3 regions of the Bacillus sp. LLTC93 genome follow, and region 2 is predicted to be linked to each of the others. Evidence: riboswitches for the same ligand, from Rfam matches in the RefSeq annotation. Region 2 holds a riboswitch; each other region holds the start of a gene.
What was found. A riboswitch is a leader RNA that binds a small molecule or an ion and turns the genes downstream of it on or off. The one in region 2 is predicted to bind S-adenosylmethionine.
Positions count from the first base shown of each region.

Region 1: another riboswitch for S-adenosylmethionine. It lies ahead of C6W18_RS06570 (methionine ABC transporter ATP-binding protein); the one in region 2 lies ahead of C6W18_RS10295 (DUF2292 domain-containing protein).
Region 3: another riboswitch for S-adenosylmethionine. It lies ahead of mtnK (S-methyl-5-thioribose kinase); the one in region 2 lies ahead of C6W18_RS10295 (DUF2292 domain-containing protein).

Region 1 is NZ_PVME01000002.1:255,263-259,242, reverse strand. It holds gene C6W18_RS06590 (YusG family protein) at 1-183, shown strand, start outside; gene C6W18_RS06585 (ribonuclease M5) at 315-659, shown strand; gene C6W18_RS06580 (thioredoxin family protein) at 672-974, shown strand; gene C6W18_RS06575 (SCP2 sterol-binding domain-containing protein) at 1,095-1,436, shown strand; SAM riboswitch class I at 1,539-1,647, shown strand; gene C6W18_RS06570 (methionine ABC transporter ATP-binding protein) at 1,803-2,828, shown strand; gene C6W18_RS06565 (methionine ABC transporter permease) at 2,821-3,489, shown strand; gene metQ (methionine ABC transporter substrate-binding lipoprotein MetQ) at 3,504-3,980, shown strand, end outside.
Region 2 is NZ_PVME01000003.1:163,820-167,799, reverse strand. It holds gene pyrF (orotidine-5'-phosphate decarboxylase) at 1-277, shown strand, start outside; gene pyrE (orotate phosphoribosyltransferase) at 285-923, shown strand; SAM riboswitch class I at 1,194-1,296, shown strand; gene C6W18_RS10295 (DUF2292 domain-containing protein) at 1,413-1,517, shown strand; gene C6W18_RS10290 (phosphoadenylyl-sulfate reductase) at 1,563-2,264, shown strand; gene cysP (sulfate permease) at 2,278-3,342, shown strand; gene sat (sulfate adenylyltransferase) at 3,400-3,980, shown strand, end outside.
Region 3 is NZ_PVME01000003.1:365,792-369,771, forward strand. It holds gene C6W18_RS11320 (pyridoxal phosphate-dependent aminotransferase) at 1-986, opposite strand, end outside; SAM riboswitch class I at 1,149-1,306, shown strand; gene mtnK (S-methyl-5-thioribose kinase) at 1,387-2,580, shown strand; gene mtnA (S-methyl-5-thioribose-1-phosphate isomerase) at 2,587-3,648, shown strand; gene C6W18_RS20455 (hypothetical protein) at 3,673-3,807, opposite strand; gene C6W18_RS11335 (methylated-DNA--[protein]-cysteine S-methyltransferase) at 3,897-3,980, opposite strand, start outside.

The DNA of each region.
Region 1 (3,980 bases), on a different contig from region 2:
AAAGAAAGCGGCATGGTGCTTTACCATCAAAATGAAGAGATTGGCACGATGATTAGTGAAAATCAATATGAGTTGAAATCGGGTTATTCCTATGATCAAAATCGTTTTTATCGTCTGTCAGATACATTGACCCACGGGACAGAACAATATGTAGACTGTGACGATGAAAATGGCTGGTGCTAATCACAGTTAAGGCTGCAGTGAGTGAGTGCTGCAGTCTTTTTGTCGACCAAGTGCCCGATCTTTACAAGCTGAATGAAAGATTGTAATCTAAGGAAGAAGTGAATCAACGTCAAAAGGGCCGGGTGATCGTGATGAACGTCGAGATAGAGAAGGTCATCATTGTAGAAGGTAAATCAGACAAACAAAAGCTAAAAGAAGTCATTAGTGAACCTGTTACCATCATTTGCACCAATGGCACGATCAGTACATCGAAGCTGGATCAGCTCGTGGACGATTTATTGGGAAAAGACGTTTACATATTAGCAGACAGTGACGATGCTGGCGACAAACTGAGGAAGCAATTTCGAAAAGAATTCCCTGAAGCACTTCATCTGTTTGTCGACAGAACGTACCGTGAAGTGGCCGCTTCACCGTCAGCCCACATTGCATCTATCATATTAGCTGCAAACATTGATGTTCATTCGAAATATTTATGAGGGTGGACGTATATGAAAGAGATTGAAGAACATGAATTCAAAGAGATAGAGGACGATTTATTTCTTTTGTACTTATATACACCGTTTTGCGGAACATGCCAACTGGCAAAGAAAATGCTCACAGTGGTAGATGCCATGCAGCCGGATGTTCCATTTTATGAGAACAATTTAAACTATTCACCAGAATTTGCGAAAGCATTTGAAATCGAAAGTGTACCTTGCTTTCTACTGTTTAAAAAAGGTGAAATTATACAAAAAGGCTATGCCTTTCACTCAGTTCCATATCTTCATGAAATGATTGAAACCGCTAAATAAAGCGGTTTTTTGTCATATTTCAAGCAATTCATTTGAAAATTTGTCGAGCTATTTATAAAGGACAAGCCGATGTTTGTAGAGAAATGTTATGTATAACCAAATGACAGGGAGGTTATACATGTGGAAAAAGTGAAAGCCCATGGAAACGCAGGGCAGCGATTATTGCTAAAGCCGCTACTCTCCTCCTCATCCTTGAAGATTACATTTGAGGCGGAAACAGACTCTTGTACATTGATTGTGGATGAACGTGGTGAAGTGAAGAAACTACCTGCAATTGAGTTATCGGATCTCATTTTTTATGGTGAGAGGAAAGAAATTCTTCAATTATTAGATGGAGACATGTCCTTGCAGCAGCTCATTGGCAGGGGACAAGTCAAGGTCAAAGGCTCATTCCGTGCACTTCTTAGACTAGAGGCTGTGCTTTGGCTGACGAACGGTTTTTTTCGAAAAATGATAACGTAGTCGTTTACTTGGAAATTAGCGATTTACAGCGTTGACATATCTCGGGTAGCATGATATTCTACGTTAGTAAAAACATGAACATCACATAAAACAACATATTTTCTCTTATTAAGAGAGGTGGAGGGACGTGCCCTATGAAACCCGGCAACCGTCAGCATAGCTGAAATTGGTGCCAATTCACTCAAAGCCGCAACGCTTTGAAAGATGAGAGAAAGGCGTATTTGAAATAAAAGGCCTTTCTGCTTGCGTTGCAGTTAGGTCTTTTTTACTGACCTGGCAACAGGCTAGAGTCATGACAGCACGAAGAATAAATGAACGTATGTGATGGCAACCTATAGATTCAGCAAGAAAGCAGGTGAGCAGACTGTGATCCATTTACAGAATGTATCAAAAACGTACCACTCAAAAAGCGGAAATGTTGATGCCGTGAAAGACGTCAACTTGGATATTGGTAAAGGTGAAATATTCGGAATTATCGGGTATAGCGGTGCCGGAAAAAGCTCGCTTATTCGCCTATTAAACGGTCTGGAGCTGCCAACAGAAGGAATTGTTGAAGTGGCAGGCAACCGGATCAATGAAGTATCGAATGCGAAACTTCGGAAAGCAAGACAAGAAATCAGCATGATTTTCCAGCACTTTAACCTACTTTGGTCAAGAACAGTGAGACAAAATATTATGTTCCCGCTTGAGATCGCAGGTGTACCTACATCGAAACGGAGAGAGCGTGCGAATGAACTGATTAAATTAGTCGGTTTAGAAGGAAAAGAAAATGCGTATCCGTCTCAGCTTAGCGGCGGACAAAAGCAGCGTGTGGGGATTGCGAGAGCATTAGCAAATGATCCAAAGGTTCTTCTTTGTGACGAAGCAACATCAGCGCTTGATCCGCAAACAACGGATTCTATCCTTGATCTTTTAGCGGATATCAATAAACGTTTAGGGCTGACAATTGTGCTCATCACACACGAAATGCACGTCATTCGCAAAATTTGTCATCGCGTCGCGGTCATGGAAAATGGACGCATTGTCGAAGAAGGCGAAGTATTACGCGTCTTCAGACAGCCGAAGGAAGAGATGACGAAGCGATTTGTACAGCAGCTTGCTGAACCAGAGGAAGCGAAAGAAACAATCGAGCACGTCTTAGAGCGTGTAAAAGAAGGTCAGGTCGTACGGTTGTCCTTTATTGGCGATTCTGCCGAGCAACCGCTGATCACTGAAATCATTCGATCCTTCAATGTCGATGTAAACATCCTTCAAGGAAAGATTTCTCAAACGCAGGAAGGCGCGTTTGGAACACTCTTTATCCATATAAATGGAGAAGAGACCGAGGTAGAAAAAGCCATCGCCTATATCCAAAGCAAACAGGTTGAAATTGAGGTGATGACACATGTTTGAGAAATGGTTTCCGAACGTTGATCTAGACGTCATCTGGAGTGCAACAGGTGAAACAGTGTATATGACACTCATTTCATTGGCATTTGCTTTTGCAATCGGGATTATCCTAGGACTCCTGCTCTTCCTTACAGGAAAAGGCGGTCTTTGGGAAAATAAACCGATCAATGCTGTCATCGGTGCAGTCGTCAACATTTTCAGATCGATTCCTTTTATCATTTTAATTATTCTTTTATTAGGGTTCACGAAATTCTTAATGCATACAATTCTAGGTCCAAATGCAGCACTCCCTGCCCTTGTCATTGGGTCAGCTCCATTCTATGCACGTCTTGTCGAAATTGCACTGCGTGAAGTAGACAAAGGAGTCATTGAAGCAGCACGATCAATGGGAGCTAAAACGTCTACGATTATTTTCAAAGTATTGCTGCCAGAATCATTGCCAGCCCTCATTTCAGGTATTACCGTAACAGCTATTGCTCTAATTGGCTCTACTGCGATCGCAGGTGCAATTGGAGCAGGCGGACTTGGTGACCTTGCTTATGTGGAAGGATACCAATCTGGTAATACAGATGTCACACTTGTAGCTACTGTGTTTATTCTCATCATCGTCTTTATTATTCAAATAATCGGTGATTTGATTACAAATAAAATTGATAAACGTTAAGGGAGGATTTATTCATGAAGAAATTGATTTTAAGTGCACTATTTCTAGCATTTGCAGGCATCTTAGCTGCATGCGGTTCATCTAATAACGCAAGTGATAGCAAAACCATTACGGTTGCCGCTTCAAAAACACCCCATGCCGAGATTCTTGAAGAAGCAAAACCACTTCTAAAAGAAAAAGGCTACGATCTAAAAGTGAAAGTACTTAGTGATTATAAAATGTACAACAAAGCGTTAGCTGAAAAAGAAGTGGATGCAAACTTTTTCCAACATATCCCTTACTTAAACGAAGAAAATAAATCAAACAAAGATTATAACCTAGTAAGTGCTGGTGCTGTTCACCTTGAGCCTTTTGGTATCTACTCTAAGAAATACAAATCAGTCAAAGAGATTCCAAACGGCGGAACGATCATCATGACAAACAACGTAGCTGAACAAGGCCGTATGCTTGCACTATTGCAAAATGCTGGTGTCATTAAGATTGATCCTAAA
Region 2 (3,980 bases):
GCTGCATTACGGACAATTGGCTTTTGAAAGTGGACTTGACGGTGTTGTTTGCTCTGTTCATGAATCTAAAGTCCTTCATGAACACATCTCACCTTCCTTTCTCACTGTGACGCCAGGGATTCGCTTGCCGAATGATCAAACCGATGACCAAAAGCGTGTGGCGACACCTGCCTTTGCAAAAGAGCAAGGTGTTTCACAAATTGTTGTCGGAAGGTCCATCACGAAAGCTGAAAACCCAAAGGAAGCCTATCATCAAATTTTGAAAGAGTGGGAGTGACCGCCGGATGAAAACGAAAATCGCTAAACATTTATTACAAATCAAAGCTGTCTCATTAAAACCAGACGCACCGTTTACGTGGGCAAGCGGCATCAAATCACCAATTTACTGTGATAACCGCCTAACTTTGTCGTACCCGGAAGTTAGACACGACATCGCTGAAGGTCTAAAAGATCTGATTCTCACTCATTTTGAGGGAGCTGAAGTGGTCGCTGGTACTGCGACAGCAGGTATTCCGCATGCGGCATTAGCGGCAGATCGCCTGAACGTGCCGATGTGTTATGTCAGAAGTAAGCCAAAAGCACACGGAAAAGGCAATCAAATTGAAGGAGTCGTATCGCCTGGTCAAAAGGTTGTTGTCGTAGAAGACCTCATTTCAACAGGAGGCAGTGTGCTTGAGGTTGTCGCTGCCCTTCAAGATGAGGGCTGTGACGTACTCGGAGTTGCGGCTATTTTCACATACGGCCTGCCAAAAGCAGCTGCAGCTTTTCAAGAGAAAAACATTCCATATGTCACACTAACAGACTATGACACGCTGACAGACGTAGCACTGGAACTAAAAGCAATTGAACCTTCTGCTATGAATAAACTAAAACGCTGGAGACAAGATCCTTCCTCTGAATCTTGGATGGAAGAAACGGTCTAAAAAGCTGTGCTTAGCTGCACAGCTTTCAGCGTGTAGACAAACCTTCGCATTCTGTGTCAGGTCTGCGCTTCGGTGCTCGTCCCTCCTGAACTTCAAAGGTTTTCTATCACGCTGAAAAAAAGAAAAAGGTCTAAAATAAAAATCATTTTAGACCTTTTTCTTTTGGTTAAAAATAGTAAAATAGACTCAAATTTAAATAAAAACTAATCCTATCAATAAAGTCGGGTTGACTTTTGTTTGAATTGTGTTAATATTTAATACAAATTAAAACTCTTATCCAGAGAGGTGGAGGGACTGGCCCGATGAAACCCGGCAACCTGCGATTCGCAAGGTGCTACTTCCTGCAAAATGATTCTATTTTGAAAGATAAGGAAATCGTGAGCTTCCTCATCTTTCTTTCGGACTGAAAGAAAGTTTTTTTATTTTAACGGTGAGGAGGAAGAGGAGATGGAAGTGAAACAAAACCAGGATGAGGACTTAGTGAAGCACATGCAAGAACTGATTGGGGATATGAAATTCGGTTCGATTACGTTGATTGTTCAGGACGGTCAAGTGATTCAAGTGGAAAAAAACGAAAAAATTAGATTGAAGTAGTGCGGAGAGTAGCAATATGAACGGTACTCCGGAAGGGGAGAAACAATGTTAACTTACGAAAATTGGCAAGAGCCGTCCATTACATTTCAAGAGGACGATTTGTATAAAGGGGCCCTATCTGTGCTGAAATGGGCGTACGGTCATTATGGTGATCAGCTCGTTTATGCATGCAGTTTTGGCATTGAGGGCATTGTCCTGATTGATCTTATTGCGAAAGTAAAAAAGGATGCGAGAATTGTTTTTTTAGATACAGGTCTGCATTTCAAGGAAACGTACGATACAATTGATGCGGTAAAGGAAAGATACCCCGGATTAGACATCGTTCTGAAAACACCTGAATTGACAGTTGAACAGCAAAACGAGCAGCATGGTGAAAAATTATGGGAAACAAATCCCCAAAGCTGCTGCCATATGCGCAAGGTCATTCCTTTGCAAGAGACACTATCTGGCTATCCGGTATGGCTTTCTGGCTTAAGAAGAGAGCAGTCACCAAAACGAGCAGGTACGAACTTTTTAAATAAGGATGAAAAATTCAAATCAGTAAAAGTATGTCCACTCATTCACTGGACGTGGAAGGACATATGGAGATATGCATCTAGAGAGGATCTTACTTATAATCCGCTGCATGACCAAGGATACCCAAGTATCGGCTGTGCACCGTGTACACAGCCAGCATTTACTGCGGATGATTTGCGTTCTGGCAGATGGTCAGGTACAGCAAAGACAGAGTGCGGATTACATGAGTAAGGGAGCATAATGTATGGAAATCGCCGCAATTTTATTTAGTTTATTCTTTGCTTTAAACATAGGCGCAAGCGGAGCAGCTGCTTCTATGGGCATTGCATATGGGTCAGGTGCAATTAAAAAGCCCATCTATGCACTCAGCGTTTGTGCAGTTGGGATTTTAGCAGGTTCAGTGATTGGCGGCGGTGAGGTCGTCAAAACGATCAGCTCTGGTATTATGCCAGAATCTGTGATTACACTTGAAATTGTTTGTATCATCATTGGTTCTGCCGCATTATCACTCTTCATAGCAAATCTGATGGCGATCCCTTTATCAACAAGTGAGGTCACAGTAGGGGCAGTGGTCGGTGTTGCTGTCGCATATAAAGTGTTATATGTGAAATCTATTTTAGTCATTGTGGCCTTTTGGATCATCATTCCAGTTGTCGCTTTTGTTTTTACCTTTGTTGTAGTCAAAATCATCAGAATGTTCCCTAAACGCAGGTTATCTAAAAAAGGCACAGCGATCTTGTCAGTCTTGCTCATTATCAGTGGATTTCTAGAGGCATTTTCAGCCGGCATGAACAATGTCGCCAATGCGGTCGGTCCGCTTGTCGCCTCAGGTGTGTTGTCTGTTGGGCAAGGAACGCTTTACGGCGGAATCTTCGTCGCAATTGGTGCCCTTTTACTTGGCAGAAGGGTGCTAGAAACAAACGGAAAGAAAATCACCCGCTATCAAACGGGTGAAGGGATTTTGTTATCGAGTACCGGTGCTGGACTCGTCATCGTCAGCTCTATTTTTGGGCTGCCAGTTCCACTTACTCAGATCACTTCCTCGTCCATTATTGGACTTGGGATGGCAAAGGGTGGACCTAACATTTTTCATAAACATATCGTGAAAAAGATGTTGAAGGTTTGGGTTGTGTCACCCTTTTTATCACTCAGCCTATCGTATCTGCTGGTGAGCCTTTTCTTAAAAGGCGACTATTACTCTATCTTTATCATGATGAGTGTACTGCTTGCCTCACTTGGTGCGCTGAGTCTGATGAAGGCAGTCAAAAATGAAAGCAGCTCTATTCATGAGCAGGGCGGCGGGATTTAACCATAAATCCGACTATTAACATCTAATAAATATGAACATTGAGAGGAAGATGAACAAATGAGTTTAACACCACATGGTGGCGTATTAATTAATCGAGTAAATGAAGAATATGATCTTAGCACGGCTGCAAAGGAAATCGAACTAGATGCGATCTCCTTTGCAGACCTTGAACTCATTGCAATTGGCGGATATAGTCCAATTGAAGGGTTTTTAACAAAAGCTGATTATGAAGCAGTTGTGAGCAGTATGCGACTAGCAAGTGGTGTCGTTTGGTCTCTTCCTATTACGCTGCCAGTCACAAAGGAAAAGGCAGCTGAGATCAATCAAGGTGATATAGTGCGTCTATCGTACAATGGAACAGTATACGGGATTATTGAAGTAGAGGATCAATACACACCAGATAAGGAAAAAGAAGCTGTGAATGTGTATAAAACAGATGACCGCGATCATCCAGGCGTGAAAAAATTATTTGAACGCGGTGACACGTATATTGGTGGTAAAATTACACTGACGAAACGAAGCGAAAAACCGTTCCCTCAATTTACGTATGAGCCAGAAGAAACAAGAAAACATTTTAAAGAAAATGGATGGAAAACAATTGTTGGTTTCCAAACGAGAAACCCCGTTCACCGTGCCCA
Region 3 (3,980 bases), 200 kb from region 2:
TTTAACCAAGCAAAAAATGATCCCTTCGGTGCAGTTACGTCCCAGCCAATGTCCTTACATGCAGCAATCCATGTATTTCGTCTTTTTTCATAACGATCATTTTGCTCCTGTACGCACGTTTGATCGCTTAAAAGAGCTTCTGCTGCTGCATCTTGAGTCGCTTTAAACAGTGACACAAACAGATGATCCTGATAAAGCTCGATCGCTTCAATGACAGAAGAATTTCCTGCTGCAAAACCAACTCTCCAGCCGGCCATATTATATGTTTTGGACAATGTGTAAATTTCAATACCCGTCTCTTTCGCTCCATCTATTTGCAGGAAGCTGACCGGCTTTTCTCCATCGAATCCAATGCCACCATATGCGAAATCATGGACAACACACAATTTGTGATCTTTCGCAAAAGTCACGGTTTCTTCAAAAAATGCACGACTTGCAGTGGCACCAGTCGGATTGTTTGGGTAATTTAAGTACATCAATTTTGCCTTTTTCTTATCAGCCTCTGACAATAGATGGTAGTCAGGTAAAAAATCATTTTGTTCAAGAAGAGGCATGGTAACCATATGAGCTCCAGCAAGCACGGCGCCAGACCAGTAATCAGGATAACCTGGGTCTGGGACAAGCAGCGTATCACCCGGATTCAAAAGGCATTGAGGCAGTTCAACAAGTCCCGCTTTCCCGCCAAATAAAATCGCGATCTCCGTCATTGGATCAAGCGTAACCCCATATTCTCTTTCATAAAAGGCGGCGGCGGCCTTTTTTAGTTTCGCCGTCCCGCGGAATGAAGAGTATTGGTGATTTTCCGGTTTTGCTACCGCTTCCTGCATGGCTTTGACAATATGCGGCGGGGTTGGCTGATCAGGATTTCCCTGACCTAAATTAATGATATCGGCCCCTTCCTGCACTTTTTTCTGCACTTTTTGGACAAGCGACGCAAAAAACTGTTTCGGTAAATGTTTCAACACATCTGATTGCTGGAATTCCATTTTTTCACCTTCTATTCAAGTTACATGACAATACACTCACTGTAATAGATTGTTTTATGAATTGTAAAGCAATTTTGAAAAAAGATTGACATGTGAAGAGCAGCTCTGATAATATTTTGAATTAAGAAATACATGCAGACAAAACAATTACATATTGATTTCTCTTATCGAGAGTTGGGCGAGGGATTTGGCCTTTTGACCCCAACAGCAACCGACCGTTAATACCACTGTGAAGTGGGGCGCAGCAAGTAAAGCGCCGAGACAATTGTCTTATAGGGCACGGTGCTAATTCCATCAGACGTATGTGCTGAGAGATAAGAGAGGCTTAGAGCATACACGCCATCAAGCCTCTTTCTCTCAGGAGAAAGAGGCTTTTTTATATGATTTGGAGGGGAAGCAATTGGTTACACTTACGGCATCATATGAAGAATTAACAGAGAGCTCGGCAGTTGTACTCGCAATTAGACTTGGCTTGATCCAAGAAAGTAGTCATTTAACATGTACTGAAATCGGTGACGGAAATTTAAATTACGTCTTTCATATCTTTGATCACAAACGTGAAAATGGCTTGATCATCAAGCAGGCACTGCCTTATGCAAAGGTGGTTGGGGAGAGCTGGCCGCTTACATTAGACCGTGCAAGAATTGAAAGTGCTGCACTGATTAAGCAGTCAGAATATACACCGCATCTCGTACCAACAGTCTATTATTCTGATACAGCTCTTGCTGTGACAGCAATGGAGGATCTATCACACCTGGAAATCGTCAGAAAAGGGCTAATTGCCGGAAAACAATACCCGTATTTATCAGCTCATGTCGGTGAATTTTTAGGCAAAACACTATTTTACACATCTGACTTTGCCACAAATCCTAAAATCAAAAAACAATTCGTGAAGCAATTTACAAACCCTGACCTTTGTGACATCACAGAAAAACTCGTCTTCACAGACCCTTTCTTTGATAGTGAAACAAATGACTTCGAAGAGGAATTAAGAGAAGATGCCGAAGCATTGTGGACCGATCTTGCAGTGCAAGCCAAAGCAGCAGAACTAAAGCGAATTTTCTTAACCTCAGCTGAAACACTGGTTCATGGAGATCTTCATACAGGCAGTATTTTTGCAAGCGAGACTGAAACAAAGATCATTGATCCAGAATTCGCTTTTTACGGTCCCTTTGGATTCGATATCGGTCACTTTATTGCCAATCTACTGTTGAATGCTTTATCTCGTGAAAATGAGCAGGATCAGCAGCACCTTTTTGATCATGTTGTCAATGTATGGGCAACATTCAAAGAAGTGTTCACAAAAGCTTGGAAAGAAGACAGCATTGAAGCGTTTAGTGTATCGGACAGCTTTTTAGAAACAACCTTTGACCGTATTTTAAAAGAAGCGACAGGCTTTGCTGGCTGTGAGCTAGTTCGCCGAACCATTGGTCTTGCTCATGCCGCTGATCTTGATGCCATTCCATCACCAACTAAACGAATTCAGCAGAAAAAAGCAGCACTTACGCTCGGAAAAACTTTCATCAAACAATATCATACAGTGGAAACAGCGTCTGACCTCGTCGCATTATTCCAGCAATCTGTAAAGGAGTGACGGGTTTTGTCTAAAGAATTTGAAGTTCCCCGTTCCGTCGAATGGGAAGAAAACCATATTAAAATTTTGAATCAGCAAAAATTACCGGCTGAAACCGTATTTGAGCATTTATCTACTAAGGAAGATGTCTATGATGCGATTGTGACGTTAAAAGTGCGCGGAGCACCTGCTATTGGCATTACAGCCGCTTTTGGGCTTGCGCTCAGTGCCCAAGAAATTGATACAGAAAAAATTGATGTCTTTCAACAAGAAGTAGCTCGACTAAAAGAATACTTAAACAGTGCTCGTCCAACCGCTGTGAACCTTACCTGGGCATTAGACCGACTGCTTCAGCGCATTAAGCGTGCTGCTTCGGTGAATGCAGCCAAAACAGATCTTGTCCATGAAGCCATTCAAATTCAAATCGAAGATGAAGAAACATGCAGGCAAATCGGTCAAAATGCCCTCCAGCTCTTTAAATCAGGTGACCGTATTATGACCATTTGTAATGCAGGCTCCATCGCAACGAGCCGTTACGGAACAGCGCTTGCTCCTTTTTATTTAGCCAAAAAGAAAAATCTCGATCTTCATATTTATGCTTGTGAAACACGCCCCGTTCTTCAAGGCGCCAGGCTGACGACATGGGAGCTCATGCAGGGCGGTGTGGATGTGACGCTCATCACAGATAACATGGCAGCCCATACGATGAAGGAAAAGCAAATTTCTGCTGTTATTGTTGGAGCTGATCGGATCGCTCGAAATGGAGATACAGCGAATAAGATTGGAACGTTAGGTCTTGCCATTCTGGCTAAACACTTTCAAATTCCGTTTTTTGTGGCAGCACCGCTTTCGACCTTTGATGTATCGACCCTTGATGGGGCAGATATTCCAATTGAAGAGCGCGACCCGCTGGAAGTAAAGGAATTAAACGGAATACAAATTGCACCGCCCGATGTTCAAGTATTTAATCCCGCCTTTGATGTCACTCCCCACCATCTTATTTCAGGTATCATTACAGAGAAGGGGATTATCACTTCCAATTATACAGAGGAGATTGATGCACTTTTCACTGAAAGCATCTCCCTCTAATATCAAAAAAGCGCCGTGTTCTCGTTATTTAAGAGCACCGCGCTTTTTTGTTTCATTCGTTTTAGCTAATATTTCTTTTTTCTGTTCCTCTGTCAAGACGTTCATTTTGACACATAGTGATGTGACGGCATACACTTTATCTTTTTTGCCCCAAAACATCCTAGCACCCTCCTTTTTCCCTCGACCAACTTTTTTAGCTTAATAAAAGGATATGTCGTTTGCTAAACATTTGGAACAGGTCAACGGATTTATTTTTGAACAAATGGGATGCCTTCTAATTCAAGCAGAACCGCTTTCATATCTGTCTTCGTTCCTGCATAGCCCGTGAGAGA